DNA from 4 places in the Streptomyces sp. NPDC055243 genome. Region 2 is predicted to be linked to each of the others. Evidence: riboswitches for the same ligand, from Rfam matches in the RefSeq annotation. Region 2 holds a riboswitch; each other region holds the start of a gene.
The links. A riboswitch is a leader RNA that binds a small molecule or an ion and turns the genes downstream of it on or off. The one in region 2 is predicted to bind thiamine pyrophosphate.
Positions count from the first base shown of each region.

Region 1 (7,398 bases), on a different contig from region 2:
TGGGGTGCTTGACCCAGTCGGCGAGGGGGTCGCCGGGCGGGTCGCCGCGGACCGCGAGCATGTTCCTGATGCCCGCGTCCGCGTACTGCCCGATGATGTTGCGCAGCTCGGCCACGGAGTGGTCGACCGCGGTCAGGTGCGCGACCGGCGTGAGCGTGGAGTCGGCGACGATCTGCTGCGTCTCCTTGACCGTGCCCGCACGCGTCGAGCCGCCCGCTCCGTACGTCACGGAGACGAAGCTGGGAGCCACCGCCTCGACCCGGCGCAGGGCGTTCCACAGGTTCCGCTCGCCCTTCGGGGTCTTCGGCGCGGAGAACTCGAACGAGTACGTCGTCTTGCCGGTGGCGAGCATGTCGCGCACGGTGCGTGCGCGATCAGATCTGGTGGAAGCAGTGCCTAGGGCCATACGGGCAGGTTAGCGACGGGGCACCGCTACCGGCCAATCTCCGTCCAACCTGCGGACAACCTGGCCGAAGTTGGCCGAAGATCGCCGGTCAGGCCGTACGCAGGCGCTTCGCGAAGTCGGCCGCCGCGGCCGCCGGATCGTCGGCCTCGGTGATGGCCCGTACGACGACGACGCGGCGGGCGCCCGCTTCGAGCACCTCGTCCAGATTGCCCGCGTCGATGCCGCCGATGGCGAACCAGGGGCGGTCCGTGCCGAGCGAGGCCGTGTACCGGACGAGGTCGAGTCCAGGGGCGTACCGGCCCGGCTTGGTGGGGGTCGGCCAGCAGGGGCCCGTGCAGAAGTAGTCCACGCCGTCCTGCGTCGCGGCGGCCGCCGCCTCGGCGTCGGCGTGCGTGGAGCGGCCGATCAGGACGTCCTCGCCGAGGATGCGGCGGGCCGCGGGCACCGGCAGGTCGCCCTGGCCCAGGTGGAGCACGTCGGCGCCGATGGCGTGCGCGACGTCCGCGCGGTCGTTCACCGCGAGGAGCTTGCCGTGCCGGCGGGCGGCGTCGGCGAAGACCTGGAGGTGGTCGAGCTCCTCGGCCGCCTCCATGCCCTTGTCGCGCAGCTGCACGATGTCCACGCCGCTGCCGAGGACGGCGTCGAGGAACTCCGGGAGGTCTCCCTGGCGCTTACGGGCGTCCACACACAGGTAGAGGCGGGCGTCGGCGAGCTGCTCGCGGGCAGGCTTGGCGGCCATGGAAAGGTCCCCCCGGTCGTCGGTGGCCTACGGGCCGCGGGTCCCCTGGGGGACGCGCGGCCCGTACGCAACGGTTTTCCGTGTCGGTCAGACGGCGAGCGCCTGGGCGCGGCGCTTCACCTCCGTCCCGCGATTCTCGCTCAGGGCCTGCGCGGGGGTGCCGGGCAGGGTCTCGTCGGGAGTGAAGAGCCACTCCAGCATTTCCTCGTCGGAGAAGCCGTCGTCCCTCAGGAGCGTCAGGGTGCCGGTGAGGCCCTTGACGATCTTGTCGCCGTCGATGAAGGCGGCCGGCACCTGAAGCGCGCGGTTCTCACCACGGCGCACGGCGATCAGCTGGCCCTCCTTGACCAGCTGGCGCACGCGCGTCACCTCGACGTCGAGCAGTTCCGCGATGTCGGGGAGGTGGAGCCAGGCGGGGACAAGAGCATCAGTCTTTGCGTCAATCTCGGTCACGGGGTCAAGCGTAGCTCCGGGCACCGACAGCGGCCGGTCACCGGGTCCCGTCGGCTACGGCAGCACGGCCTTCTTCAGCGGCACCGCGGGGTCCGCCACCAGCTCAGGGGCGAGGCGGGCGCCCGCCTCGATCAGCTTGCGGCCCTGCGCCAGGTCCCGGGGGCGGCCCACCGCGAGGACGGCCACCAGGGCGCCCCGCAGGAACCAGCACACGGTCCAGGCGGCGCCCGAGGGGTCGCCGCGCCACACCAGCTCGTCGGCGGAGGCGTGGTGTCCCGCGTACTGGACGAAGCGGCCGAACTGCTCGGACCAGAAGTACGGGACGGGGTCGTACGCCGAAGGGGTCTCGCCGATGATGTTCGCCGCCACCGTGCGCGGTCCCTGGAGGGCGTTGTCCCAGTGGTGCACGAGAAGGCGCTCGCCATACCTTCCCGAAGGGAAGGAGGAGCAGTCGCCGACCGCGTACACATCGGGTTCCGACGTGCGCAGGTGGTCGTCGGCGAGGATCTCCCGGTGGGCGCCCAGGGCGATGCCGGAGTCCGCGAGCCAGTCCGTGGCGGGGCGGGCGCCGATGCCGACGACGACGGCGTCCGCGGGCAGCCGGGTGCCGTCGTCCAGGAGGACGCTGCCGGGCTCGACGCGATCCACGCGCGCGTGGGTGCGCAGTTCGGCGCCGGAGTCGGCGTACCAGGAGGCCATCGGCGCCGCGACCTCCGCGGGGAGTGCCCCCGCGAGCGGTCGCCCGGCGGCTTCGACGACGGTGACCGAGCAGCCCGCCTCACGGGCGGCGGTCGCGAACTCGGCGCCGATCCAGCCCGCGCCGACGACCACGATGCGGTGCTGCTCGGCGAGCACGGGCCGCAGCCGCTCGGCGTCGTCGAGGGTGCGCAGCAGATGGACGCCGGGGACCCCGGAGGCGCCGGGCAGCAGGATCGGTTCGGCTCCGGTGGCGATCACCAGGGCGTCGTACGGGACCGGGCCCCGCTCGGTGTCCAGTTCGTGGTCCGCGGTGCGGACGCCCGTGACCTCGCGGCCCAGGCTCAGCTCGATGCCGAGCGCCTCGAAGTCGATGTCGAAGGCGGAGCCCTCCGCCTTGCCGAGCAGCACGGCCTTGGACAGCGGCGGTCTGTCGTACGGCTGGTGGGGTTCCGCGCCGATCAGGGTGACCGCACCGGGGAACCCCTGCTCGCGCAGGGCCACGGCGGTCTGCACCCCGGCCATCCCCGCGCCGACGACGACCACCCGGCGCTCTTCCTGCCTCCGCTGCTCACTCACCCGATCACTCTAGGGCGGCGGGCGACGCCGGACTCAGTGCGCGACGGGGAGATCTCTGACACACCGTCACCGCCCATACCCGGACAGCTCCCCTACTGCCGCCGGACGCCAGGGGCTAGGGTGGCCGATGCAGAGCACTCGCGGGAGCCCGGACGCACCGGGCTGAGAGGGAGGCTGGACGGCCTCCGACCGTACGAACCTGATCCGGGTCATGCCGGCGAAGGGAGGGGCTGGACGCCCATGCATCCACGGACACCACCTCACGCGACGACCGACGTCGTGGTCGTAGGCGGCGGCATCATCGGCCTGGTCACGGCCTGGCGGGCGGCCCAGCGCGGCCTGTCCACCGCGGTCGTGGACCCCGAACCGGGCGGCGGCGCGGCGCAGGTCGCCGCGGGCATGCTGGCCGCGGTCACCGAGCTGCACTACGGCGAGCAGACGCTGCTGGCGCTGAATCTGGCCTCCGCGCAGCGCTATCCCGCGTTCGCGGCCGAGCTGGCCGAGGCGAGCGGCCGCGATCTCGGCTACCGCGCGTGCGGCACGCTCGCCGTCGCGCTCGACTCCGACGACCGCGCCCACCTGCGCGAACTGCACACCCTTCAGCAGCGGTCGGGGCTCACGTCGGAGTGGCTGAGCGGGCGCGAGTGCCGCCGTCTGGAGCCGATGCTCGCACCGGGCGTCCGGGGCGGCCTGCGCGTCGACGGCGATCACCAGGTCGACCCGCGCAGGCTCGCCGCCGCGCTCGTCGTGGCCTGCGAGCGGGCGGGAGCGATCTTCCACCGCACCTGGGCGGAGCGCCTGACCGTCGCGGGCGACCGGGCCACCGGAGTCGTCCTCGCCGACGGCACCACCCTGGAGGCCGGTCAGACCGTGCTCGCCGCGGGCAGCCTCAGCGGGCGCCTCGCCGGGGTTCCGGAGGGCGTACTGCCGCCCGTGCGCCCCGTGAAGGGGCAGGTCCTTCGGCTCACGGTGCCGGAGCGGTACGCGCCGTTCCTGAGCCGCACCGTGCGCGCCGTCGTGCGCGGCAGCCACGTCTACCTGGTGCCGCGCGAGAACGGTGAGCTCGTCGTCGGCGCGACCAGCGAGGAGCTCGGCTGGGACACGACGGTCACCGCGGGCGGCGTGTACGAGCTGCTTCGGGACGCCCACGAGCTCGTACCGGGCATCACGGAACTGCCGCTGACCGAGACCCGCGCGGGCCTGCGCCCCGGCTCCCCCGACAACGCGCCGCTGCTCGGCCCGACCGCGCTCCCCGGCCTCCAGCTGGCCACCGGCCACTACCGCAACGGCGTACTTCTGACGCCGGTCACCGGTGATGTGATGGCGCACGCCCTGACCACCGGTGAACTGCCCGACGATGCACGGGGGTTCACCCCCCTGCGCTTCGTCCGCACCCCCCTGACGCAGCCCTTCGTGGAGCAGCCCGCATGACTCTCTCAGCCGTTACCGCCGTCTTCGTCAACGGAGAGGCACGCGATGTGGCCGCGGGCACCACGCTCGAAGCCCTCGTCGCCACGCTCACCGCGGCCCCTTCGGGGGTCGCCGCCGCGCTCAACGAAACCGTCGTACCGCGCACCCGGTGGTCCACCACCCCGCTCACCGACGGGGACCGCGTCGAGGTCCTCACCGCGGTCCAGGGAGGCTGAACCGACATGGCGGACGATCCCTTCGTCATCGGCGGGCTCACCCTCTCCTCGCGCCTGATCATGGGTACGGGCGGTGCGCCGAGCCTGGACGTGCTCGAACGTTCCCTGGTCGCCTCCGGTACGGAGCTGACGACGGTCGCGATGCGCCGCCTCGACCCCGGGGTGCAGGGCTCGGTGCTCTCCGTGCTCGACCGGCTCGGCATCCGCGTCCTGCCGAACACGGCGGGCTGCTTCACCGCGGGCGAGGCCGTCCTGACCGCCCGGCTCGCGCGGGAGGCGCTCGGCACCGACCTGATCAAGCTGGAGGTCATCGCGGACGAGCGCACGCTGCTTCCCGACCCGATCGAGCTCATCGACGCCGCCGAGACCCTGGTCGACGACGGCTTCACGGTCCTTCCGTACACGAACGACGACCCGGTCCTCGCCCGGAAGCTGGAGGACGTGGGCTGCGCGGCGATCATGCCGCTCGGCTCCCCCATCGGCTCCGGGCTCGGCATCCGCAACCCGCACAACTTCCAGCTGATCGTCGAACGCGCGGGCGTGCCGGTGATCCTGGACGCGGGGGCGGGCACGGCGTCCGACGCGGCGCTCGCCATGGAGCTGGGGTGCGCGGGTGTGATGCTCGCCTCCGCCGTGACGCGGGCGCAGGAGCCGGTCCTCATGGCCGAGGGCATGCGGCACGGGGTCGAGGCGGGGCGGCTCGCGTACCGGGCCGGGCGAATCCCCCGGCGGCACTTCGCCGAGGCGTCGTCGCCCGTGGAGGGCATGGCCCGGCTCGATCCGGAGCGGCCCGCGTTCTGAGCGTCGCGTGCCTGTCACAGCTCGGCTGCAGTCGGGGCCCGGGCCAACCCGGGCGGGCACCGGTGTCGGCGGTGGCTCGTAGACTCCCTTCGTGGACACGACCCTTCAGGACCCGCTCGTCGGGCAGGTGCTCGACGGCCGCTATCGCGTGGACGGGCGGATCGCGGTGGGCGGGATGGCCACGGTCTACAGGGCCGTGGACACCCGCCTCGACCGCGTGCTCGCGCTCAAGGTGATGCACCCGACGCTGGCCGCCGACGTCTCGTTCGTCGACCGCTTCATCCGCGAGGCGAAGTCGGTCGCCCGGCTCTCGCACCCGAACGTGGTGGGGGTGTACGACCAGGGCGCCGACGGTGCGTACGTCTATCTCGCGATGGAGTACATCGCCGGCTGCACCCTGCGTGACGTGCTCCGCGAGCGCGGCGCCCTGCAGCCGCGCGCGGCCCTCGACATCCTGGAGCCGGTCCTCGCCGCGCTCGGCGCCGCGCACCGCGCCGGGTTCGTGCACCGCGACATGAAGCCGGAGAACGTCCTCATAGGGGACGACGGCCGGGTCAAGGTCGCCGACTTCGGCCTCGTGCGCGCGGTGGACACCGTCACGAACACGACCGGCACGGTGCTCGGCACGGTCTCCTATCTCGCACCCGAGCAGATAGAGCACGGCACGGCCGACACCCGCGTGGACGTGTACGCGTGCGGCGTCGTGCTCTACGAAATGCTGACCGGCGCCAAGCCGCACTCCGGTGAATCGCCCGCCCAGGTGCTCTACCAGCACCTCCACGAGGACGTGCCGCCCCCGTCGGCGATCGTCCCGGGGCTCGCCGTCGAGCTGGACGAGCTGGTGGCCTCCGCCACCGCCCGCACGCCCGACGTCCGCCCGCACGACGCGGTGGCGCTCCTGGGGCAGGCCAGGCAGGCGCGGGCCGCGCTCTCCGTCGAGCAGCTGGACGCGGTGCCTCCGCAGGCGCGCGCTGACCACGGAGAGCATGACAACTCCGACGACCGTACGAGCGTGATCCCGCGCGCGGTGCGATCCGTGCAGCTGCCGCTCCCGACGGACGACGATCAAGGCCGGCAGGACCGGCAGGACCAGCTCAACCGCACGAGCGTCCTGCAGACTCCGCCGCCCGCTCCCCCGGCCGCCCCCGGCCGCGGACGGCCCGGCAACCCGCGCCGCGGCGTGCTCGCGGTGGTCGCCGCCGTCCTGCTCGCACTGGGGCTCGGCGCGGGCGTCTGGTACATCAACTCAGGCCAGTTCACGAAGGTCCCGCCGCTCCTGGCGAAGACCGAGTCGGCGGCCAAGAAGCGGCTCGGCGAAGCCGGGCTGGACGTGAAGGACGTCAAGCGCGCGTACAGCGACACCGACAAGCGCGGCACGGTCATGGCCACCGACCCCGGGGCCGGCGAGCGCATCCGTGACAACGGCCGGGTGACGCTGACCGTCTCCATGGGCCCCGAGATCGTGAAGGTCCCGAGCCTCAAGGGCACTTCCCTGGCCGAGGCCAGGAGCAAGCTCAAGGACGCCGGTTTCGCTCCCGGGATGACGAACAAGGCCTTCAGCGAAGAGGTGCGCAAGGGCTCCGTGATCAGGACGGACCCGAAGTCGGGCACCAAGCGCAAGGCGGGCTCCGCGATCGCGATCGTCGTCAGCAAGGGCCCCGCGATCGACGTTCCGGACGTCACGGGCGAATCCCAGGCCGACGCGACCGCCGAGCTGGAGGACCTGGGCCTCAAGGTCAAGACCAAGACGGAGCGGGTCTACTCCGACGAGGACAAGGGCACCGTCCTCGAACAGTCCCCCACGGAGGACCAGCGGCAGCTCGCCGAGGGCGACACGGTCACGCTCACGCTCTCCAAGGGCCCGGAGATGATCGAGGTCCCGGACGTCGAGGGCATGAGCGTGGACGACGCCACGAAGGAGCTCAAGGACGCGGGCTTCACGGTCGACGAGGACCGCGGGCTGCTGAACATCTTCGGGGATACGGTCAAGGGCCAGTCGGTGGAAGGCGGCGACGAGGCGCCCAAGGGCTCCGAGATCACCATCGAGATCCGTTGACGGGACGCTCACGCGCGCATGC
Region 1 covers NZ_JBITWR010000007.1:22,072-29,469, reverse strand. Annotated here, with positions in the region: gene metF (methylenetetrahydrofolate reductase [NAD(P)H]) at 1-406, opposite strand, end outside; gene thiE (thiamine phosphate synthase) at 495-1,145, opposite strand; gene ACIGXX_RS21095 (Rv2175c family DNA-binding protein) at 1,233-1,598, opposite strand; gene ACIGXX_RS21090 (NAD(P)/FAD-dependent oxidoreductase) at 1,653-2,819, opposite strand; TPP riboswitch at 3,004-3,116, shown strand; gene thiO (glycine oxidase ThiO) at 3,114-4,304, shown strand; gene thiS (sulfur carrier protein ThiS) at 4,301-4,519, shown strand; gene ACIGXX_RS21075 (thiazole synthase) at 4,526-5,320, shown strand; gene pknB (Stk1 family PASTA domain-containing Ser/Thr kinase) at 5,412-7,376, shown strand.
Region 1: it holds a riboswitch for thiamine pyrophosphate, as region 2 does, so the genes downstream of both, thiO (glycine oxidase ThiO) here and ACIGXX_RS28260 (thiamine ABC transporter substrate binding subunit) in region 2, are expected to answer to the same signal.

Region 2 (7,398 bases):
GTTCTTCACGGAGCTCGGCTACACGATCAACCCGCAGTTCTCGACGGACGACTGCGCCTGCGTCGTGATCAGCGAGACGATCGTCGCGATGCTGCTGAGCAAGCCGCGCTACCGCGACTTCACGAAGAAGGAGATCGCGGACTCGACGACGACCAGCGAGACGCTGCTCTGTCTGAGCGCCGAGAGCCGCGCGAAGGTCGACGAGCTGGTCGACAAGGCCGTGGCCGCCGGTGCCACGGAGGGCAAGACGCAGGACTTCGGCATGATGTACGGCCGCGCGTTCGACGACCTGGACGGCCACACCTGGGAAATCATGTGGATGGACGAGTCCGCGGTCCAGGGCTGACGGCCCGCCCGGCGCCCACCGCCCCACCCGGCCTGCTTAGCATGGGCGGATGCAGCCGACTCCCGAACCCGCATCCGCCCCCAGGCCCTCACCCCGACTCCCGGGCGGCGACCGCGAGATCGAGTCGCTGGAGGAGTTCGACGAGATCGCCGCGGGCGGCTCCCTCGCCGGGTGCCGCGTCCAGGCGATAGACCTGACGGCGCGTACGACCGCGTTGGCGGCCTGCGACGCCACGGGCGCTGTCTTCCTCGGCTGCGCCATGGAGCAGAGCGCGGTGGACGCGATGCGGACCGCCGGGGCACTGGTGTTCCCGCCCGTCCCCGGCCTGCCGTTCGACCCGTACCGCGGTCTTCTCTACACGCCCGACGAACTGTTCGCGGGACTCTCCGAGGGCGGGTACGAGGCGACTCCGGACGCCCGCGCGTACGCCTGGTTCCAGGAGACCAAGGCCGACGGCGACGTCTTCTCCTCGATGCTCCGCGCGATCCACGACGACTCGGTCTCGGACGCCCTCGACGAACTGCTCGTCAGCGCGCGGGTGGTGGGCGTCATGGGCGGCCACGCGATGGCCCGCGGCACGGACGCGTACGAGGGCGCAGCCCGGCTCGGCCGCTCGCTGGCCCGCGCCGGGTTCACGGTCGCCACGGGCGGCGGCCCCGGCGCGATGGAGGCGGCGAACCTGGGCGCGTACGCGTCGGTCTTCCGCGACGAGATGCTGGACGAGGCGCTCGAACTCCTCGCCAAGGCACCCTCCTTCACGCCGTCGATCACCGAGTGGGCGCGGGCCGCCTTCGACGTCCGCGAGCGCTGGCCGTCCGGCGGCGCCTCGGTGGGCATCCCCACCTGGTTCTACGGCCACGAGCCGCCGAACGCCTTCGCCACCCACCTGGCCAAGTACTTCGCCAACGCCACCCGCGAGGACGGACTGCTCGCCCGCTCGAACGCGGGCGTGATCTTCCTCCCCGGCGCGGCGGGCACGCTCCAGGAGATCTTCGACGCGGCTACGCCGAACTACTACGAGTCCCGCGGCGAACCGGCCCCGATGATCCTGGTGAACCGGGAGCACTGGACGGACCGCCTCCCGGCGTGGCCACTGCTTCAGGCGCTGGCGCGCGGGCGTTCCATGGAGTCGAAGATCGCCTTGGTGGACAGGGTGGAGGAGGCCCCCGACGTCCTGCGGGGCTTCAGCCCGTACGGCTTCTGAGCACCCCGTACGGATTCCGGGGCGGGCCCCCGGAGGGCGGGGATCAGCCCAGCACCACGACATCCCCGGCGTCGAACGCAACCCCCACGGTGTCCCCCACCCCAGGCGCGTCCCGCAGCGCACAGGCCGCCTCCAGCCGCGGCCCCACCCGTGGCTCCAGATGAACGGCGACGTGCGTGCCCCGGAAGGTGCGCGCCGTCACCGCGCACGGCAGCCCCTCGTCGGCGGGGACCAGCCGCACCCCTGCGGGCCGCACCAGCAGCCGGCACCGGCCGTCCACCGCGTCCTCAGGCACCGGCACCTTGCCCCACACGGTGTCCGCCACGTCACCGACGACCGTGGCGTCGACGACGTTGTCGAAGCCGAGGAACCGCGCCACGAACTCGTCCGCCGGGTTCCGCCAGACCTCAAGTGGCGTACCGGACTGGGCGATCCGCCCCTCCCGCATCACCACGACCCGGTCCGCGAGCGCGAAGGCCTCGCCCTGGTCGTGCGTGACCGCGAGCACCGTCGTACCCAACTCGTCGAAGAGTTCACGGAGTTCGACGACAAGCCGCTCCCGCAGCGACCGGTCGAGCTGACCGAGCGGCTCGTCGAGCATGAGCAGGCGCGGCCTCGGCGCGAGCGCCCGCGCCAGGGCCACCCGCTGCTGCTCGCCGCCCGAGAGCGAGGCGACGGCGCGGCGCTGCGCACCCGGCAGCCCCACCAGTTCGAGCAACTCGGCCACGCGGTTGGCCTGTTCGCCCCGCGACGCCCCGTGCATCCGCAGCCCGAAGGCGACATTGCCCGCCACGTCGCGCTGCGGGAACAGCTGGTGGTCCTGGAACATCAGGCCCACCCCCCGCTTGTGCGCGGGCACGCCCCGCTGATCGCGGCCATCGAGCAGGACCTGCCCGGCGTCGAGCTCCTGGAGCCCGGCGACCGCGCGCAGCAGCGTCGACTTGCCGCTGCCGCTGGGCCCGAGCACGCACACGATCTCGTGCTCCCCGACCGCGAGCCCGACCCGGTCGAGCACGGCCCGCGACCCGAACCGCACGGTCGCGTCCGCCAACGTCAGCAGGCCCGGACCCACGCCCACACTCATCAGAACTCCCCAGTCGTGCGGTCGGTACGGAGCCGTTCGAGCAGCAGCAGCGACACCGCGCACACCACCATCAAGATCGTCGAAAGTGCCATCGCCTGCCCGTAGTTGAGCTCCCCGGCCCGCCCCAGCAGCCGCGCCACGGCGACCGGCAGCGTCGGATTGTCCGGCCGCGCGATGAACACGGTTGCGCCGAACTCCCCCAGAGACACGGCGAAGGCGAATCCGGCGGCGATGAGCAGCGCCCGCCGCACCATCGGCAGGTCGACCTCCCGCCAGGCCCGCAGCGGCGAGGCCCCGAGCACGGCCGCCGCCTCACGCAGGCGTCCGTCCACCGCGCGCAGGACGGGAAGCATGGTGCGTACGACGAAGGGCACGCCCACCAGAGCCTGCGCTAGCGGCACCAGAATCCAGGTGGAGCGCAGGTCGAGCGGCGGCTTGTCCAGCGTGATCAGGAACCCGAAGCCGACCGTCACCGCGGACACCCCGAGCGGCAGCATCAACAGCGCGTCGAAACCGCGCACCAGGCGACCGGCCTTCCGCGTGAGCGCCGCCGCCGCGAGCCCGCCGATCACCAGGGCGATGGCGGTGGCGGCGAGCGCGTACTGGAGCGAATTCCAGACGGCCTCGATCGGCGGCACGAGGAAGGCCCCGCCGTCCGCCGATGTCAGCTCCCTGTAGTAGGTGAAGCCGTAGCCGTCGGGGCCACTGAATGACCGCTCGATCAGCACCCCGAGCGGCAGCAGGATCAGCACGGCGATGGTGACCATGACCCCGCCGAGCAGCGTCCACTGCCCCGCCCCGCGCGGCGCCCGCGCGACCACGGAGGCGTCGACCAGCTTCAGGGCGGTCTCCCGCCGCCGCACGGTCCACGCGTGCACGGCGAGGATCAGGCCGACCGCAGCGAACTGCACGATGGTCAGGACGGCGGCCGTCGGCAGGTCCAGGAGCTGGGCGGTCTGCCGGTAGATCTCGACTTCCAGCGTGGAGTACGCGGGCCCGCCGAGGATCTGCACGACGCCGAACGAGGTGAACGTGAACAGGAAGACCATGAGCGAGGCCGCGGCGACCGCGGGCCCGAGCGCGGGCAGCGTCACCGTCCGCCAGGCCGTCCAGCGCGAGGCGCCGAGCATGCGCGCGGCCTCCTCCTGGCGCGGATCGAGCTGCGACCAGAGCCCGCCGACCGTGCGGACGACGACGGCGTAGTTGAAGAAGACGTGCGCGAGCAGGATCGCCCACACGGTGGTGTCGAGCCGCACGCCCCACATCTCGTCCAGCAGCCCGCCCCGGCCGAGCAACGCCAGGAACGCGGTCCCGACGACGACCGTCGGCAGCACGAACGGCACCGTGACGACGGCCCGCAGGATCTGCTTGCCCCTGAACTCGAAGCGCGCGAAGACGTACGCGCCGGGGAGCGCGATGAGCAGCGTGAGTGCGGTCGACGCGAGCGCCTGCCAGGTGGTGAACCACAGCACGTGCCGCACGTCCGACTGCCCGACGACGTCCGCGATCCGCCCGAACTGCCACTGCCCGCCCACCTTCAGGCCGCGCGCGACGATCGCGGCGACCGGATAGGCGAAGAAGACCGCGAAGAACGCGACGGGCACGGCCATCAGACCGAGCCGCGCCGCGCCCCCGCGCGCAAGCCCCTGAGGGGACTTGCCCCGAGGGGACTTCCCCTTACGGAGCTTGCCCTCGCGGGGCTTGCCTACTTCAGTACGAGCGAGGTCCACGACTTGACCCACTGCTCGCGGTTGTCGGCGATCTTCTTCGGCGCCAGGGTCTCCGGCTCGGCGATCGTCACGCCGTGCTCGGCGAACAGCTCGGGCACCTCGGAGTTCTTCCGCACCGGGTTCACGAACATGTTCAGCGGCATGTCGTTCTGGAACTCGCTGCTGAGCAGGAAGTCGAGCAGCGCCTTGCCGCCCTTCTCGTTCTTGGCGTTGCCGAGCAGCCCCGCGTACTCGACCTGCCGGAAGCAGGTGCCCGTCGCGACGCCGGTCGGCGCCTCCTTGGGCTGCGGCTTCGCGTAGAGCACCTCGACGGGCGGGGACGAGGCGTACGAGACGACGAGAGGACGGTCGCCCTTGGCCTTCTTGCCGCCCGCGGAGCCGGAGAACTCCTCGTTGTAGGCCTGCTCCCAGCCGTCGACGACCTTGACGCCGTTGTCCTTGAGCTTCTTCCAGTAGCCCTGCCAGCCGTCGTCGCCGTACTCGGCGGCCGTGCCCAGCAGGAAGCCGAGACCGGGCGAGGAGGTCGCGGCGTTCTCGGTGACCAGCAGGTTCTTGTAGGCGGGCTTGGTCAGGTCCGCGAAGGACTTCGGCGGCGCGAGCTTCTTGTCTGCGAAGTACTTCTTGTCGTAGTTGACGCAGATGTCGCCGCTGTCGACCGGCGTGACCCGGTGCTTGTCCTGGTCGACGCGGAACTGCGGGAGAACCTGGTCCGAGCCCTTGGCCTCGTACGACTGGAAGAGATCGTTGTCGAGCGCGCGCGAGAGCAGGGTGTTGTCGACGCCGAAGAAGACGTCGCCCTGCGGGTTGTCCTTGGAGAGGATCGCCTTGTTGACGGCGGCGCCGGCGTCCCCGTCCTTGAGGACGTCGACCTTGTACCCGGAGCTCTTCTCGAACGCCTTCAGTACGTCCTTGGAGACGTTGAAGGAGTCATGGCTGACAAGCGTGACGCTCTTGGAGTCTTCGGCCTTGTCGCCGCTGCCCGACGAGCTGCCGCACGCGGAGAGCGCGACGAGCGAGAGGCCGACCGCGACGGCGGTGACCGTGGCCTTCTTGGTGGTGCTCACTTGGGTGGTGCTCACTGAATTGATTCCTCCTGGAGTGACCAGGAAGAGACGCGGCCCTGCCCGCGGACCGGATGGAACCGGTCCGCGGGCAGGGCGCAACAGCATGAGTGATGTCCGAACTTCCTACCCGGAATGACCCGGGCAAGGTTCAGAGGGTCTGCGGCCAACCTGTCCTTGGTGCCGCACTCTCAGCGCTGTGGCGCTCCCCTGTCGGAATATGAAGATGTGTTCCGGCTATGAAGTTGTGTTCCGGCCAGAGTAACCCTCGGCGGACTAACGCTCGGACGCGGCGAGCTGACCGCACGCCCCGTCGATCTCCTGGCCACGGGTGTCACGCACCGTGACGGGCACCCCATGGGCAGCAATGGCATCCACGAAGGCCTTCTCGTCCTCGGGCCGCGATGCCGTCCACTTCGATCCCGGCGTCGGGTTCAGCGGGATGAGGTTCACGTGCACGGGCTTGCCCTTGAGCAGCCGCCCGAGGCGGTCACCGCGCCACGCGTGGTCGTTGATGTCCCGGATCAGCGCGTACTCGATGGAGAGGCGGCGCCCCGACTTGGCGGCGTACTCCCAGCCGGCTTCGAGGACCTCGCGCACGTTCCACCGCGTGTTGACGGGTACGAGGGTGTCGCGGAGCTCGTCGTCGGGCGCGTGCAGCGAGATGGCGAGGCGGCACTTGAAGCCCTCGTCGGCGAACCGGTGGATGGCGGGCACGAGCCCGACGGTCGACACGGTGATCCCACGCTGCGAGAGCCCCACGCCGTCGGGCTCAGGATCGGTGAGCCTGCGGATCGCCCCGGTCACCCGGTTGTAGTTGGCGAGGGGCTCGCCCATCCCCATGAAGACGATGTTGCTCAGCCGCGCCGGGCCCCCGGGAATCTCCCCGTCCCGCAGCGCCCGCATCCCGTCGACGATCTGGTGCACGATCTCGGCGGTCGACAGGTTCCGGTCGAGACCGGCCTGCCCCGTCGCGCAGAACGGGCAGTTCATCCCGCACCCGGCCTGCGACGAGATGCACATCGTCACGCGGTCGGGATAGCGCATGAGCACGGACTCGACGAGCGTCCCGTCGAAGAGCCGCCACAGCGTCTTGCGCGTGGTGTCGTCGTCACAGCTGATGTGCCGCACCACGGACATCAGCTCGGGAAGCAACGCCTCCTGCAGCTTCTGGCGCGAACCGGCGGGGATGTCGGTCCACTGCTCCGGGTCGTGCGCGTACCGCGCGAAGTAGTGCTGCGAGAGCTGCTTGGCGCGAAACGGCTTCTCGCCGACGGCGGCGACGGCTTCCTTGCGCTCGGCGGGCGTGAGGTCGGCGAGATGCCGCGGCGGCTTCTTGGCTCCGCGGGGCGCGACAAAGGTGAGTTCTCCGGGTACAGGCATGGTCCATCCAGTGTCGCAGACACCGGAGGTCCAGCCGGGCCACGGTCCCCCGCAACGCGCCCCGTGCGCGCAAGGCCGTCGACCGGGTGTTCCTTCCGAGGGACGCCGGGCACACGTGAGCAATGACCTCTTACTGTCTGGCATCGGTGCAACTGGCGGAGAAGTGGGTCGGTCCCCCGTGGTTCAAGTGGGCCTTCCTGGGCGTGTGGGTGCTCTGCGGAGTTTTCATCCTCTTCAAGCTGAGCCGGAACGGATGGAAGTTCCCCCGGCGGCGCTGACGACCGCCGGGCCGGGCATACGAAAAGGGGCCCGCCGTCCCCTGGACGACGAGCCCCTCACGTACGTGTACGCAGGTCAGCCGGACCCTACGAAGACGACGAGCAGCAGCCACACCACCGGAGCGGTCGGCAGCAGCGAGTCGAGGCGGTCCATGATGCCCCCGTGGCCGGGAAGCAGCGTGCCCATGTCCTTGATGCCCAGGTCACGCTTGATCATCGACTCGCCCAGGTCACCGAGCGTGGCGCTCGCGGCGACCGCGAGGCCGATGAGCAGCCCCTGCCACCACGTGCCGCCGTCGATGAGGAACTCCA
Region 2 covers NZ_JBITWR010000010.1:234,278-241,675, reverse strand. Annotated here, with positions in the region: gene ACIGXX_RS28280 (VOC family protein) at 1-346, shown strand, start outside; gene ACIGXX_RS28275 (LOG family protein) at 396-1,550, shown strand; gene ACIGXX_RS28270 (ABC transporter ATP-binding protein) at 1,594-2,622, opposite strand; gene ACIGXX_RS28265 (ABC transporter permease) at 2,634-4,244, opposite strand; gene ACIGXX_RS28260 (thiamine ABC transporter substrate binding subunit) at 4,340-5,443, opposite strand; TPP riboswitch at 5,531-5,647, opposite strand; gene rlmN (23S rRNA (adenine(2503)-C(2))-methyltransferase RlmN) at 5,702-6,808, opposite strand; gene ACIGXX_RS28250 (phosphatidate cytidylyltransferase) at 7,163-7,398, opposite strand, start outside.

Region 3 (7,398 bases), on a different contig from region 2:
CCGACCGGACCGGCCCGACGCCGTCTACGGCCTCTTCGACCCCAACGGCACCGATCTCCTCGCGGCCGCCCGCCGGTACGGACTGCGCGTCCCGGACGACCTGCTGCTCGTGTGCTGCAGCGAGTCCACCGTCTACGCCACCACCGAACCGCCCATCACCACGCTCTCGCTCAAACCGCGGCGCATCGGCACGGCCGTCGTCCAGCTCCTGATCGACGCCATCGAAGGCCTGGATTCGGGCCGGCCCGTCGAGCAGGTGATACCGACGGAGCTGATCGTGCGCACCTCGTCCGAGCGACGTCCACCGCGTACGACGGTCAGCCCACCCCGCTCGCCCGGACCCGGTTGAGCGGGCCGCCGGGCGGGGAGAACCCCCGTCAACCAGTCCTGCCCGGCACGGCCCGGTCGTGACCTGTGGGGAAACCCCTACCCAATTCGGGAGAAAACCTCGGTGAACTGGGGTTCCGCACTGATTCACCACCCCTGGTGCACCACACAGCGCGAGCCGCATTCCTATGATGGGCGGACGACACCGCGGGCCGCTGCGACCAGGCAGTCCGATCTCGGTGCAGATGCGGCGCAATGGTGGTGGAGGGGTCGATGACTCAGGGGGCCGGTCAGGGACCCGATGTGCGGACGGCGACGTTGCGCGACTTCCGCGTTCCGGCGTACGTCCATGAGACCGGTCCGGTCGACGGGGGTTCGGCGGGCGTGGCGGCTCCGGGCGTCTCGGGGGACATCCCCGGGGCGCCGGACGACGGCTACACCCCCACCCAGCGCGACCTGCCCGTCATCAATCGCGGCGACACCGTGCAAGTGGAGGTGCAGGTCATGCCCGAGCCTCCGCAGGCGACCGACGAGCACGGCCCGCTGTTCGTGGTGGGCGACGTGCACGGCTATCTGGACGAGCTGCTCGGGGCCCTCCACGAGCAGGGACTCATCGACGGCGACGGCGACTGGGCCGCGGGCAACGCGCGCCTGTGGTTCCTCGGCGACTTCACCGACCGCGGCCCGGACGGCATCGGCGTCATCGACCTCGTGATGCGCCTGTCCGCGCAGGCGGCGGCCGCCGGCGGCTACTGCAAGGCCCTGATGGGCAACCACGAGCTGCTCCTGCTCGGCGCGAAGCGGTTCGGGGACACCCCGGTCAACTCGGGCGCCGGCACGGCCACCTTCCAGGCGGCCTGGCTCCTGAACGGCGGCCAGAAGACCGACATGGAACGCCTGGAAGACCACCACTTGCAGTGGATGGCCCGCCTCGACGCGATCGAGTCGGAGGACGGGCATCTCCTGATGCACTCCGACACGACCGCCTACCTGGATTACGGCGACTCGATCGAAGCCGTGAACGACACGGTCCGCGAGACCCTCACGCGCAACGACGCGGACGAGTGCTGGGATCTCTTCCGGAAGTTCACCAAGCGCTTCGCCTTCCGGGACGAGTCGGGCCCCGATGCCGTACGTGAACTCCTCGACATGTACGGCGGCCACCGCATCGTGCATGGCCACAGCCCCATCCCGTATCTGCTCGGCGATGTCGGCTCCGAGGATGACTCGGACGGCGGCGGACCCGTCATCGAGGGCCCCCACATCTACGCAGGCGGACTGGCCATCGCCATGGACGGCGGCGTGACCATGGCCGGAAAACTGCTGGTCTGCCAACTGCCCCTGGATAACTGAGCGTTCACGGGGCAGGTGCACCCCTACACGATCACGCTGGCCAAGGGGCCTTTTTCTGGAAACCCCCTGTCACCGCGTGCCGTCACGGCTCTACCATCGGCTTATCCGTAGCAGGCTCCCCTCCGTTTCTGCCCGACGGCTCGTAGCCATGCGAGCCCCAAGCCCTACGGAGCATCGGGGGATGCACATGAACAGCGCTCCACACCTGCTCAATGAGGACCGCCCCGAATACGAGCGGATCCTCGATGAGGCGCTGCGCACCGCACCGAACCGTCCTGATCTCGCCGCAGTGGGCGAGCGGCTCAATCCCGAGCAACTGCGCACCATGGCGCTGAACGCCACGGCGCTGATCACTGCCGCCGCCGCGACCGAGTACACGCACTATGTGAAGGTCCGCGAGGAACTGCGCGAAAGCGGATCTGCCGCACCATCGATCCGGGAGCGGAGCCCAGAGGGCCCGGCGGAAGCCGGCTCCGGCGGCCTCGGTCTCGCCACCACGATGGGGGAGGTCACCACCCAGGCATCGGGGGCGGGGGCCGTCGCCGTCGTCGCGGTGCTCGCACCTGTTCTCGCCGGGGCGGCCGCCGCGATCTTCCTGCTCGTCGGCTACATCCTGAAGATGCTCAACCCCGAGCCCGCCTTCGCGGAAACCCTGCTCACCGCGGGGTGGCTGTTCGGCGCGCTCACCGCAGGCGGCATCCTGATCGCTGCGATCGGCCTGCTCCTGACCGCCCTGCGCAACGGCTCCACCTCGCTGCAGGCCGGTTCGTACGGCGAACACAACGAGGAGGTGGTCCGCGCCAGGGAAGCCTGGGGCGAGGCACTCCTGGAGCGCGGTCTCCTGCCGTTCCTGCGGGAGGCGCTCGCGGATCCGGGGGCGGCGCACGCGGCTCGTACGCCGGCGGCGGACCCGAGCAGCCGCATGCCCCACCTCGGCTACAACAGGCCCGGATTCAGCAGCCCGGACGGCGGCCCCGCGGCGGGACCGCGCCCGAGCTTCTCGAGCCCGGACTTCTCAAGCCCGGACTTCGGCGGGCCCGACCACAAGCCGGAGTAGTACGCGCGGTTTCGGGCGGACGGACGGTCACGGCCGTCCGCCCGAAGCACCACGCGCTGGCGCTGATCAGTCGGCGAGCCGCTGGTCAGTGGGCGAGCCGCTGCTCAGTCGGCGATCGGGAGATACACGCGGTTTCCGGCTGCCGCGAACTCCTTGGACTTCTGCTCCATGCCCGCCTCGATCTCGTTCTGCGTGCCGCCGTGCTCACGGCGGATGTCGTGCGAGATCTTCATGGAACAGAACTTCGGCCCGCACATCGAGCAGAAGTGCGCCGTCTTCGCGGGCTCCGCCGGCAGGGTCTCGTCGTGGAACTCCCGCGCCGTGACCGGGTCGAGGGCCAGGTTGAACTGGTCCTCCCAGCGGAACTCGAAGCGCGCGTCCGAGAGCGCGTCGTCCCAGTCCTGCGCGCCCGGGTGCCCCTTGGCGAGGTCCGCCGCGTGCGCCGCGATCTTGTACGTGATGACGCCGGTCTTCACGTCGTCGCGGTTGGGCAGGCCCAGGTGCTCCTTGGGCGTGACGTAGCAGAGCATCGCCGTGCCCCACCAGCCGATCATCGCGGCACCGATGCCGGAGGTGATGTGGTCGTACGCGGGCGCGATGTCCGTGGTCAGCGGGCCGAGCGTGTAGAACGGCGCCTCCTCGCAGATCTCCTGCTGAAGGTCGATGTTCTCCTTGATCTTGTGCATCGGGACATGTCCCGGGCCCTCGATCATGGTCTGTACGTTGTGACGCTTGGCGATCGTGTTGAGTTCCCCGAGGGTGCGCAACTCGGCGAACTGCGCCTCGTCGTTGGCGTCCGCGATCGAACCGGGCCGCAGCCCGTCGCCGAGCGAGTACGTCACGTCGTACGCAGCGAGGATGTCGCAGAGCTCCTCGAAGTTCTCGTAGAGGAAGCTCTCCTTGTGGTGCGCGAGACACCAGGCAGCCATGATCGAACCGCCGCGCGAGACGATGCCGGTCTTGCGGTTGGCGGTCAGCGGGACGTACGGAAGGCGCACACCCGCGTGCACCGTCATGTAGTCCACGCCCTGTTCGGCCTGCTCGATGACCGTGTCCTTGTAGATCTCCCAGGTCAGCGCCTCGGCCTGGCCGTCGACCTTCTCCAGGGCCTGGTAGAGCGGCACGGTGCCGATGGGGACGGGGGAGTTGCGCAGGACCCACTCGCGGGTCGTGTGGATGTTGCGCCCGGTGGACAGGTCCATGACCGTGTCGGCGCCCCACTTGGTCGCCCAGGTCATCTTGTCCACCTCCTCCTCGATGGAGGAGGTGACCGCGGAGTTGCCGATGTTGGCGTTCACCTTCACCAGGAACCTCTTGCCGATGATCATCGGCTCGATCTCCGGGTGGTTGACGTTGGCGGGAATGACGGCGCGACCGGCGGCGACCTCCGCGCGCACGACCTCGGGATCGAGGTTCTCGCGGATCCCGATGAACTCCATCTCGGGCGTGATCTCGCCGCGACGGGCGTACGCCAGCTGCGTCACCGCCTGGCCCTCTCGGCCGCGACGCGGCTGACGCGGACGGCCGGGGAAGACCGCGTCGAGGTTCTTCAGGCCGCCGCGCGGCGAGGTGTGCTTGATGCCGTCGTCCTCGGGACGGGGCGGGCGGCCCACGTACTCCTCGGTGTCGCCGCGAGCGATGATCCAGTTCTCGCGCAGCGGCGCGAGGCCCCTGCGGACGTCGGTGTCGATGGACTCGTCGGTGTACGGCCCCGAGGTGTCGTACAGGGTCACGGCCTTGCCGTTGGTGAGGTGCACCTGTCGGACCGGCACCCGCAGGTCGGGGCGTGAGCCCTCGACGTACGCCTTGTGCCAGCCGATGGACTTCCCGGCCTCGTCGCTCTGGTTCTGCGTCGAGGCAGGCGTGCGTGCGTCCGCTGTGGTCATGAGACCTACTCCCTACGCCGGCATTACCCGGTAACAGGTTCGGCGGTCGACGCAGCGAATCCCGCACGGCTCGGGCACATTTGTGCCGCTTCGTACGGAGGTCAGCGCCCTCTCAGCCCGGTGCTCCGAGCTCCCGCGATTGCAAAGGTGTCTCCACGCTAGCGTCCTATCGGGCGCGCTGAACAGAGGGCCCCCGCCGTTCTTGCGATGATCGGGCAGTGACCACCACACAGCCGCCGTCCCAGCCGCCCGTCCCGAACGTGCCTCCGGACCCGCACGGGCACTCCCACAGCCACGGTCCCGCCGCGCCCGTCTCCAAGCATCTGCGCAAGGTCATCGCCGCCGTGCTGATTCCCTTCGCCACCGCGGTGCTCGTGGGGCTCGCGGTGTTCTGGCCAGGTGGCGCTCCGTCCCACGAGCGCACCGGAGTCGGCTTCGACCGGCAGACCCAGTCGGCCGATGTGACCAAGGTGCAGAAGCTCTCCTGCAAGGACGTGAACGCCTCGCAGACCCCGCCCAACGGCGACACCTCCACCGCCGAGGGGCAGTCCGCGCAGTCCCGCGCGGAAGGCATCTGCAAGAAGGCGACGATCGAGGTGACCAGCGGCAAGGACACGGGCCGCACCTTCACCGAGATCGTCCAGCCGGACTCACCGCGGCAGTTGCGCGAGGGCCAGGAGGTGGTGGTCGCCTATGAGCCATCGGCCCCCGAGGAGCTCCAGTACTCGGTCACCGACGTGAACCGGAAGTTCCCCATGGCCCTGCTCGCCGGGATCTTCGCGCTCGCCGTCGTCGTGGTGGGCCGGCTGCGTGGCGTCATGGCCCTGGTCGCCCTGGCGTTGAGCTTCCTGGTCCTGACGTTCTTCATCCTGCCCGCGATCCTGCAGGGCTCGAACCCGCTGGTCGTGGCGGTGATCGGGGCCAGCGCCATCATGCTGATCGCGCTCTATCTGTGCCACGGGCTCACGGCGCGCACATCGGTCGCGGTCCTGGGCACGCTGATCTCGCTGCTCCTCATCGGGCTGCTCGGCTCGCTCTTCATCGGCTGGGCCTCACTCACCGGCAACACGGACGACAACACCGGCCTGATCCACGGCCTGTACCCGGACATCGACATGAGCGGTCTGCTGCTCGCCGGCGTCATCATCGGCTCGCTCGGCGTGCTCGACGACGTGACGGTGACGCAGACGTCCGCGGTCTGGGAACTGCACCAGGCCAACCCCACGATGGGCTGGCGCGGTCTGTACGGCGCGGCCATCCGCATCGGCCGCGACCACATCGCCTCGGTCGTCAACACCCTGGTCCTGGCCTACGCGGGCGCCGCGCTGCCCCTGCTGCTGCTCTTCTCGATCGCCCAGAGCAGCGTGGGCACGGTGGCCAACAGCGAGCTGGTCGCCGAGGAGATCGTGCGCACCCTGGTCGGCTCGATCGGCCTGGTCGCCTCCGTGCCGGTGACGACCGCGCTCGCGGCCCTGGTGGTCTCGGCCGACCGCTCGACCCCCGCGGGCCGTACGGGAAGCACGGCGCACCCGGCAGGCACGTCGCACCCGGGGATCGCGGGCCACCCGGGCGGCGCCGGTGCCACTCCGGCCGCCAAGCAGACCCGAGGCGGAAAAGGCCGACGCCGCAAGGCCTGAGCGGCCGATGCCACGAAATGCACCAATCTGCCGTACGGCTGCGCCTCTTGGATCGCGGGGGTCAGCCCGCGCTCTGCTCCTCGGCGAGGATCCGGTCCAGCGCTTCGTCCAGGTGCGTCTCGAGATCGGCGAGCGCCCGCTCCTGCCCCAGCGGAACCAGCTTGTCCGTCCGGTCGAGGAAGGCGAGCAGCGGCGGAATCCCCACCCGGAACAGCGCCTGGTCCGGCCCGACCTGAAGCCTGATGAGCACCTCGTCGAGCAGTTCGGGATCGGTGGGCGCGATGTGCACATCCCCGTCGCCGCACGCCCCGCCCACCCCGTCGACCAGCAACTCACGTCCGAAGGCCCAGGTCACAGGGGCGTCGCCGGGGAGGTGGAAGGTCAGCCGGACGGCGTAGGGATCACCGCTCTCATAACCCAGCTCCACCGGGATGCGAAACGACAGCTCCTCGGAAACGAGGAAGCTCATCATGACCTCTGCCTGGACCGACTCGCGCATCGCCCGCCTACCCCGTCGCTAAAGCTCGACTGGCCAGGAACCAACTCCCTGACACTCATGGCATCTTGCTTAACGTACACATCAGATCACAAGGAGTGAGTTTTCAGATGCTGATAGAGAAGGCAAGTGTCCCCAGTAGCCTTCCGATCTCATTCTGCAACCTCGCGGCCGCAGGCAGTAGTCGATCTGCTTGATAGGACGGAACGGAAATCGCCATCGTCGCCGCCGTGTTACCCGCAGTGATCGGAATCGCGGCACAGACCGTTCCCAACGCGTACTCCTGCCGCTCCACCACGGGCCGCATCCGGCCCATCCCCTCCAGACGGCGCAGGAAGGCCCGGTCGTCGTGGACCGAGTACGGAGTGATCGACTGCACCGGGTAGCGGGAGAGGTGGTCCTGGCGCTGCTCGTCGTCGAGTTGGCCGAGCAGACACTGCCCGATCGCATGGGCGTGTCCCGTCTCGCGGAAGTCGGCCCACTCCTCCACCGCCGGATTGCCCGGCGTGTCCGCGACCGCCACGACCTCGATCTCGCCCTCGCGGTAGACGGCGAAGTACACCGGCACCCCGATGGCGTCGCGCCAGTGCTCCAGGGCTTCGCCGATCATGCCGCGACGATTCTGCTGTGCCCCGCTCGCGC
Region 3 covers NZ_JBITWR010000004.1:174,664-182,061, forward strand. Annotated here, with positions in the region: gene ACIGXX_RS13625 (LacI family DNA-binding transcriptional regulator) at 1-349, shown strand, start outside; gene ACIGXX_RS13630 (metallophosphoesterase) at 601-1,680, shown strand; gene ACIGXX_RS13635 (hypothetical protein) at 1,862-2,737, shown strand; gene thiC (phosphomethylpyrimidine synthase ThiC) at 2,842-4,623, opposite strand; TPP riboswitch at 4,616-4,770, opposite strand; gene ACIGXX_RS13645 (YibE/F family protein) at 4,842-6,260, shown strand; gene ACIGXX_RS13650 (SsgA family sporulation/cell division regulator) at 6,322-6,759, opposite strand; gene ACIGXX_RS13655 (IclR family transcriptional regulator) at 6,863-7,398, opposite strand, start outside.
Region 3: it holds a riboswitch for thiamine pyrophosphate, as region 2 does, so the genes downstream of both, thiC (phosphomethylpyrimidine synthase ThiC) here and ACIGXX_RS28260 (thiamine ABC transporter substrate binding subunit) in region 2, are expected to answer to the same signal.

Region 4 (7,398 bases), on a different contig from region 2:
TGGCGAGCTGGACCGCGAGCGCGCCGGGCAGCGAGAAGCCCATGGTGGACAAGCCGTTGGAGATGAGGCAGGTGTTCGGCGCGTACGTCGGGTAGAGCCGGGCCATCCACATCTTCAGCGCGCCGGTGTCGACCAGCACGATGTCCTCGCGACCGAGCGCGGCGCGGGTGTCGGCGATGACGCGCTGCGGGGCGAGCGGGTAGCGCTCGTCCGCGGCACCCTGCTCGAGTTCCTTGGCCAGCAGCGCGCGGGTGGCCGTGGTGTCCTCGTCGTCGATGGTCCACCGCAGGCCGTCGAGTGCGGTGGCGAGGGCGTCGAGGGAGGCGGCGATGTCGCCGATGATGCCGACGTCGACCGAGTAGCTGTCGTCCACCTCCGCCGGGAAGCGGTGGATGTGGACGATCTTCTTGTCACCATCTGGGTTTATCCGGGACGGGTCGAACTCCTGCAGCTCGTAGCCGACGGCGATGACGACGTCGGCCTCCTCGAACCCGAAGTTGGTGTAGTCGCGCCGCATGAAGCCGAACGTGCCGGTCGCGCACGGGTGGTCGTCGGGCAGGACGCCCTTGCCGTGGAAGGTGGTCGCCGTCGACACGTCGAGTGCGGTAGCGAACGCCGTCAGCGACTCCTCGGCGCCGCCGCGCGCCGCGCCGTGTCCGGCGAGGATCACCGGCCGGCGGGCCTCCCGCAGCAGCTCCACCGCCCGCTTGATCTGCTTCGGGGACGGCGCCTCGGGCTGCACGACGTCCCTGCGCAGCGGGCGCAGGTCCGAGCCGTCCGTCGCCTCGTCGACATCCTCGGGCACGGCGAGGTAGACGGCGCCGGGCCGCTCGGACTCCGCGGTCTTGAACGCGCGCCGCACCATCTCTGGGATGGCCTGGGTGGCCGGGACGTCCGCCGACCACTTCGTGACCGGGGCGAACATGCTCACCAGGTCCACGAACTGGTGGGACTCCTTGTAGTTGCGCTCCTTGCCAACCTGCGCGGTGATCGCGACGACGGGCGTGCTGTTCGTCATGGCGTCGGCGACGCCCAGCATCAGGTTGATCGCCCCGGGCCCCAGCGTCGCGGACATCACACCCGCCGAGCCGGTGAGCCGGCCGTGCATCTCCGCCATGAAGGACGCGGCCTGCTCGTGCCGGGTGAGGACGTAGCGGATCTTCTCCGAGCGGGCGAGGGCGTTGGTGAAACGGATGTTCTCCTCGCCGGGCACGCCGAACACCACCTCGACGCCCTCGTTCTCCAGGCAGCGCACCAGGAGTTCGGCCGCTCCGTCGGGGGTCTGCTTCCGGTGCTCGGCGTCGCTCACGCTGATCGTGTCCTCTCCCGGGTTTCGGCCGCGCCGATGGGCGGGCCGGTCAGTCGTCTACCCCGGCCCACCGCTCGGACGCCTGCGGACCGGGTCTTACGAGCCAGACCCTCGGATTCTTGATCGCCGCCCAGCGTTCCTCGTCAGAGACCGCAGCCAGGGTCTGGTGGGTGCTGGACGTCATTCCAGAGCATCGGTGCTGCTCACCACCGGCTGGCCACCCGCCGATACGACTTCAGGGTGTTGTAGGAACGTCAATTCGACGGGCCTGTGCAGGGCACCACGCGCATCGCCGTGCGGGCCTGCCGGACCGGCGGCATCGACATCGAGGCGGGGCAGAGGGTCGTCGCCTTGTTCGCGGCGGCCAACCGCGACCCGGCCGCCTTCGAGTGGCCGGACGACCTGGTGCTCGACCGCTCCCCGAACCGTCACCTCGGCTACGGGCGGGGGCCGCACTCCTGCATCGGGACGACGGTCGCCCAGGCGGGCCTGCGCGCCCTGGTCGCGGCCCTGGCCGGGCACTCCGCCCGTCTGGAGGCCGCGGGCGACGGAGTGCGGCGGCGTACCGCGACCATGCGGGCCTTCGACTCGCTGCCCGCTGTCCTCCTTCCGCCGTTGACCCTTTCGCCCATCTCTTGGAGTCCGCCGTGCGCATCCTGATCGGCAACCACATCGACCCCTCTATACGGGCGCGCGGTGACATGCGCGCCTGGACCCAGCGCCTGTTCTGGTTCGCCCGCCCCGGCGACCTTCTCGTCCTGTGCTGCGAGCCGGATGCGGAGTTCGCCGACTATGCCCTGGCTCGCACCGGCGTGCGGCGCGAGGATCTGACCGTGCTGGCCGTTCCGCCCGGCGTGTGGGGAGAGAAGCTGCTCGAACCCTCCTGCCTGACCGCGCCCGCGTTCCTCGACCGGGTGCGCGCCGCGCTCGGCCCGTCCGGGGCCGAGCGCGGTGGAGGAGGTGTTCGCGCTGTGGCCGTCGGCCGCCGTGGCGCGGTTCGCCGCCGCGGTGAGCGCGGCCGACCGGGATCTCGGCGCGGCGTTCTTCGCGCAGGGTGGCGTACTTCGGAACGGCGGACAGCTACCTGCCCTACCTGACGCGATTCCTCCGCCCTGGCGGACATCTGGCGATGGCGACTCCCGCCACGACACGGGAGGTCCGTGAGCTCGGAGCCATCCCACCTCACATCAAGAAGGTGGTCGGCTGGGAGGCGATTGCCTGGCACACGGCGGAGTGGTGGCGCTTTCAGTGGGCGATCACCGAGCTCGTGGAGGTCACCTCCGCGTGGTTGCCACAAGACGCCTGGCGGGACTGGCTGTTGTGGGCCCGGGCAGCAGCCGAGCACACGCCCGACGGCCGGAGCGCGAACCAGCCCGTCATCGACATGCTCACCACAGACGGCGGAGAATTCCTCTCCTTCGCTCTGATAACTGCACGTAAGAACTGAGCAGACTTCACGCCGTCGGCAGTTCTGTCTCTCCGATCGTGATCGGAGAGACAGAACCTAGAGCCTCACTGTCGTTGCCGGCCTTTCGGAGCGCGCCGGCGCTCCAGCAGGTCTCGCACAGCTGCGTCATCCGTTGCTGCTCGCGGCAGATGACAGCCGGCCAGAATGCCTTCAACCAGGTGCCCGCGTCCGCTGAAGGCCTCGGGCCGATGGCTCGCAGGCTGCGTACCGTGCGATCGCTGACGCATCCCCAGGGGCCGTGCTCATCGGTGAAGGCCGTGGCGGTCGCATTGCAGCGGGGCCGGGCGAGATCGGCCGTCAGCAGTTGCTGGTCACAGCGGTCGGGCTCGACGTGGCCGCCGTCGGCCCGGCAGGTAGGACCGGCGGGTAGGCACGTACCGGTCCAGGTGGCGATGCGGTGTCGGAAGAGGTCCAGTACCTGGACGTGGCCCTCCTGCACACCGCTTGCGGCATCAGCCAATACGGACAAGTCGGGCCCTGGTGGCCAGAGGATCCCCAGTCAGTTCCGCCAACAGATCCGTGCAGATCCATGCCGTTTTGTGAGGTACCCGAGTGCGAACCCCCTTCCCCGAAGGAGGTACATTGCCTAGCGACCACCGCGGGAGCTCGGGAGTAGCCGGGCTGAGAGGGCGGACGGGACTTGCTCCCCTTTCCGCCGACCGCATGAACCTGGACCGGGTAATGCCGGCGTAGGAAGAGTGTTGACGATGGATACTGCCTCCGTACCTGCCCAGCACGGCACTGCCGTCTCCCGTGATGCCGTGGCGGATGTGATCGCGTCGCTGCGGACCTCCGCACCCCTTGTGCACTGCCTGACCAACGTCGTGGTGTCGCAGTTCACCGCGAACGTGCTGCTCGCGGCGGGGGCTGCCCCCGCCATGGTGCACAGCGCGGAGGAGGCCGGAGCGCTGGCCCGGGTGGCCGGCGGTGTCCTGGTCAACCTGGGAACGGTGACGTCCGTGACGGCGGCGGCGATGCGCGTCGCGGTCACCGAAGCGGCCGGGGCCGGGCGGCCGTGGGTGCTCGACCCCGTAGCGGTCGGCCCGCTGCCCTGGCGCACCGAACTCGCCCGCGAACTGCTGGAGAGCGCAACCCCAGCGGTCGTTCGCGGCAATGCTTCCGAGATCCTGGCACTGGACGGCGGCACGGGCGGACGCGGCGTGGACAGCACGGACGCCCCCGAGGCGGCGCTGGCCGCGGCGGGCGCGCTGGCCCGGCGCTACGGCTGTGCGGTCGCGGTGAGCGGACCGGAGGACGTTCTCACGGACGGGACGCGCGTGGTGCGCCTGGCCAACGGGCACCCGCTGCTGACTCTGGTGACGGGAACGGGCTGCTCACTCGGCGCCCTGGTGGCCGCCTGCACAGCCGTCACCGGCGACGCGCTGCTGGCCGCCACTGCCGCGACCGGCCTGCTCACGGTGGCCGCGGAGGACGCCGCCACCCGCTCTGCGGGGCCCGGCACGTTCGCCGTCGCCCTGATCGACGCGCTGTACGAGCTCAGCCCTGAGCGGCTCACCGAGGCTCTCCACCTGCGTTGAGCATGCGCGTACTGCGCGTACTGCGCGTACTGCGGGGCCTGCGTGAGCAGTGGCCTGGACGCCACCCGCCGCACAGTGCCCGCCCACCCCGGGGCGGCGGCCCCGACACCGAGTCCGGCTGCCCTGTCCCCCAACTCGCCCCGGTGCACAACTCAAGGTCCCTGCATGTCAGGGCCTGCCGTCCCCCGTACCTCCCGATGCGTTTCCCACGCCTTTCCCCGGCCGGGAGACCCCAAGGAGCAACCCATGCGACCTCCTCTTGATCCGTCCCTGTATCTCGTGACCGACACCAGACTCTGCGGGCACCGCGGTGTCGCCGCTACCGTTGCGGCGGCCGTCAAGGGCGGCGTCACCGCCGTGCAGTTGCGCGATCCGGACGCGGACGCCCGCACGCTGTTCTCGCTCGGCCGTGCGATCCAGGCCGAACTCGCGGGCACGGGCGTCCCCTTGATCGTCAACGATCGCCTGGACGTGGCGGTCTGGTTGGACGCGGACGGCGTCCACCTCGGGCAGCGGGACGTCTCCCCCGAGAGCGCCCGGCGCCAGCTCGGTCCCGATAAGTACATCGGCCTGTCCGTCAGTCGTCTTGAGCAGCTGGCGCACGTGCCGGACTCCGTCGACCACCTCGGTGTCGGGCCGGTGTTCCCGCAGTCCACCAAGCCGGACGCGGACGCCCCGCTGGGTCTGGGCGGCCTGGCTCAGATCGTCCGGGAGAGCCCGCTGCCCTGCGTGGCCATCGGCGGGATCGGCGTGTCCGAGGCCGCCGCGGTCATGAGAAGCGGCGTGGCCGGGATCGCTGTCGTCAGTGCGGTCTGCGGGCAGCCCGACCCCGAGGCGGCAGCCCAGTCCCTCGTGCGTACTCTGCGACAGGAGATCCCCGCGTGACCAGCCCGCCCATCGCCCTGACCATCGCCGCCAGCGACCCCTCCGGCGGCGCCGGGATTCAAGCCGACTTGAAGGCGTTCTCCGCCAACGGCGCCTACGGAACAGCCGTTCTGACCGCCCTGACCGCCCAGAACACTCAAGGCGTCACCGGCATCCATGCCATCCCCCCGGCGTTCGTCACCGAGCAGCTCGACACGCTGTTCGCCGACGTCCCGGTGGACGCCGTCAAGATCGGAATGCTGGCCGACGCCGGCATCGCCGCAGCCGTCGCACAAGCCCTGGAGCGGCACCGCCCCCGGTACGTCGTCCTGGACCCCGTCATGGTCTCGACCAGCGGCCACCGTCTCCTGGAGGCCGATGCGGTGGCGGTGCTGCGCGATCGTCTGCTGCCTCTCGCCGACCTGATCACCCCCAACCTCCCCGAGGCCGGCGACCTGCTGGGCACCGCCGCGGCGAAGAACCGCGCAGAAGCCATAGAGCAGGCCCACGCACTCCTGAAAACCGGCGCCAGGCGCGTCCTCCTCAAGGGCGGCCACCACACACACGACGCAGCGTCCGTGGACATCCTCGTCGACGCCACGCACGCCACGGGCGCCGGTGCCGCTGGCGTCACCGAGCTGTCCGCACCTCGCGTCAACACGCGCAACACCCATGGCACCGGCTGCACCCTCTCCGCCGCGATCGCCGCCCTGCGCCCGCAGCACGACGACTGGCACACAGCCGTCAGTGCCGCGAAGGCGTACCTGACCGGGGCCCTGCGCGCGGCCGACACCCTGCACATCGGCAGCGGCCACGGACCTGTCCACCACTTCCACCAGTACTGGAGCTGAGCCCCATGACCACAACGTTCTGCGACGAGCTGTGGACGGCCACCGCCGAGATACGTGCGGCCATCGACAAGCTGCCGTTCGTCATCGCCCTCGGCGACGGCACCCTGGACCGGGAGAAGTTCGTCTCCTACCTGGCCCAGGACGCCCACTACCTGCGCGGCTACGCCCGCGCGCTGGCCAGCGCCGCCGCGAAGGCGGACCTGCCGCAGGACATCGCGTTCTTCGCGAAGTCCGCCCACGACGCCGTGATCGTCGAGAGCTCCCTGCACGAGAGCAACGTCGTCGACGTCGACGCCTGGACGCCCTCCCCCACCTGCACCGGGTACACCTCCTACCTGCTCTCGGTTGCTCACACCCAGGGCTACCCGGAGCTGGCCGCCGCGGTCCTGCCCTGCTTCTGGATCTACGCCGAGGTGGGCCGGGCGCTCCTCGAGTCGGCCGGCGACCTCGCCACCCACCCCTACGGCGACTGGATCGGCACGTACGCCGACGAGGAGTTCGAAGCCGCCACCGAACACGCCCGACAGATCGTCAACCGGCTTGCGGACCAGGCCGACCCGGCCACCCGCGCACGGATGCGTACGGTCTTCACCACCGCGTCCACCTGGGAGTGGATGTTCTGGGACGCCGCCTGGCGCATGGAGACCTGGCCCGTGGGCGCCGCTCCTGCCCAGGTTTCGGAGCCCGCGAAGTGACGACCACCACCGAACCCGCCACCCCCAGACCGGCCCCGGCGAACGAGGCGCCGCTCACCCTCGACCAGCCCACACCCAAGGTCCTCAGCGGCCTGGACCAAGGCACCTTCTGGGCCAACCTGGGCGTCAGCCTGCTCGGCTTCAGCGGCATGCTGGTCGTCCTCGACCCCCTGGGCACCGGCGCTCCGACCCTGTCGTTCGCCGCGGCCGTCACCGCGTCCGTCGTCGGCACCCTGATCGGCACCGCCGCCCTGGGCCTCGCCGCCATCACCGGAGCCCGCACCGGCGCGCCCTCGATGGTCCTGCTGCGCGGCCTGTTCGGCGCGAAGGCGTCCTACCTGCCCACCGTCCTCAACGTGCTGCAGATGGTCGGCTGGGCCGTCTTCGAGCTGGTGGTCATCTCCACCGGCCTGAAGATCCTGGCCCGCCAGGCCTTCGGCGACCCGGGACCCGGCTGGCTGTACGTACTGCTCGCGGGCGCGGTGACGACAGCGCTCACGCTGCGCCCGCTCGGCGCCCTGCGCATCATCCGCCGCTACGTCACCATCGCCGTCGTCCTGGCCATCTGCTACCTGGGCTGGGACCTGGCCGGGCGCGGCATTCCGTTGGAGGGCGGCTCCTGGAAGGACTTCTGGTTCGCCGCCGACAGCGTGATCGCCGTGTCGATCTCCTG
Region 4 covers NZ_JBITWR010000005.1:284,641-292,038, reverse strand. Annotated here, with positions in the region: gene ACIGXX_RS17310 (acetolactate synthase large subunit) at 1-1,309, opposite strand, end outside; gene ACIGXX_RS17305 (cytochrome P450) at 1,580-1,969, shown strand; gene ACIGXX_RS17300 (hypothetical protein) at 1,957-2,406, shown strand; gene ACIGXX_RS17295 (hypothetical protein) at 2,439-2,756, shown strand; gene ACIGXX_RS17290 (hypothetical protein) at 2,764-3,246, opposite strand; TPP riboswitch at 3,366-3,491, shown strand; gene thiM (hydroxyethylthiazole kinase) at 3,485-4,315, shown strand; gene thiE (thiamine phosphate synthase) at 4,562-5,200, shown strand; gene thiD (bifunctional hydroxymethylpyrimidine kinase/phosphomethylpyrimidine kinase) at 5,197-6,030, shown strand; gene ACIGXX_RS17270 (TenA family protein) at 6,036-6,725, shown strand; gene ACIGXX_RS17265 (purine-cytosine permease family protein) at 6,722-7,398, shown strand, end outside.
Region 4: it holds a riboswitch for thiamine pyrophosphate, as region 2 does, so the genes downstream of both, thiM (hydroxyethylthiazole kinase) here and ACIGXX_RS28260 (thiamine ABC transporter substrate binding subunit) in region 2, are expected to answer to the same signal.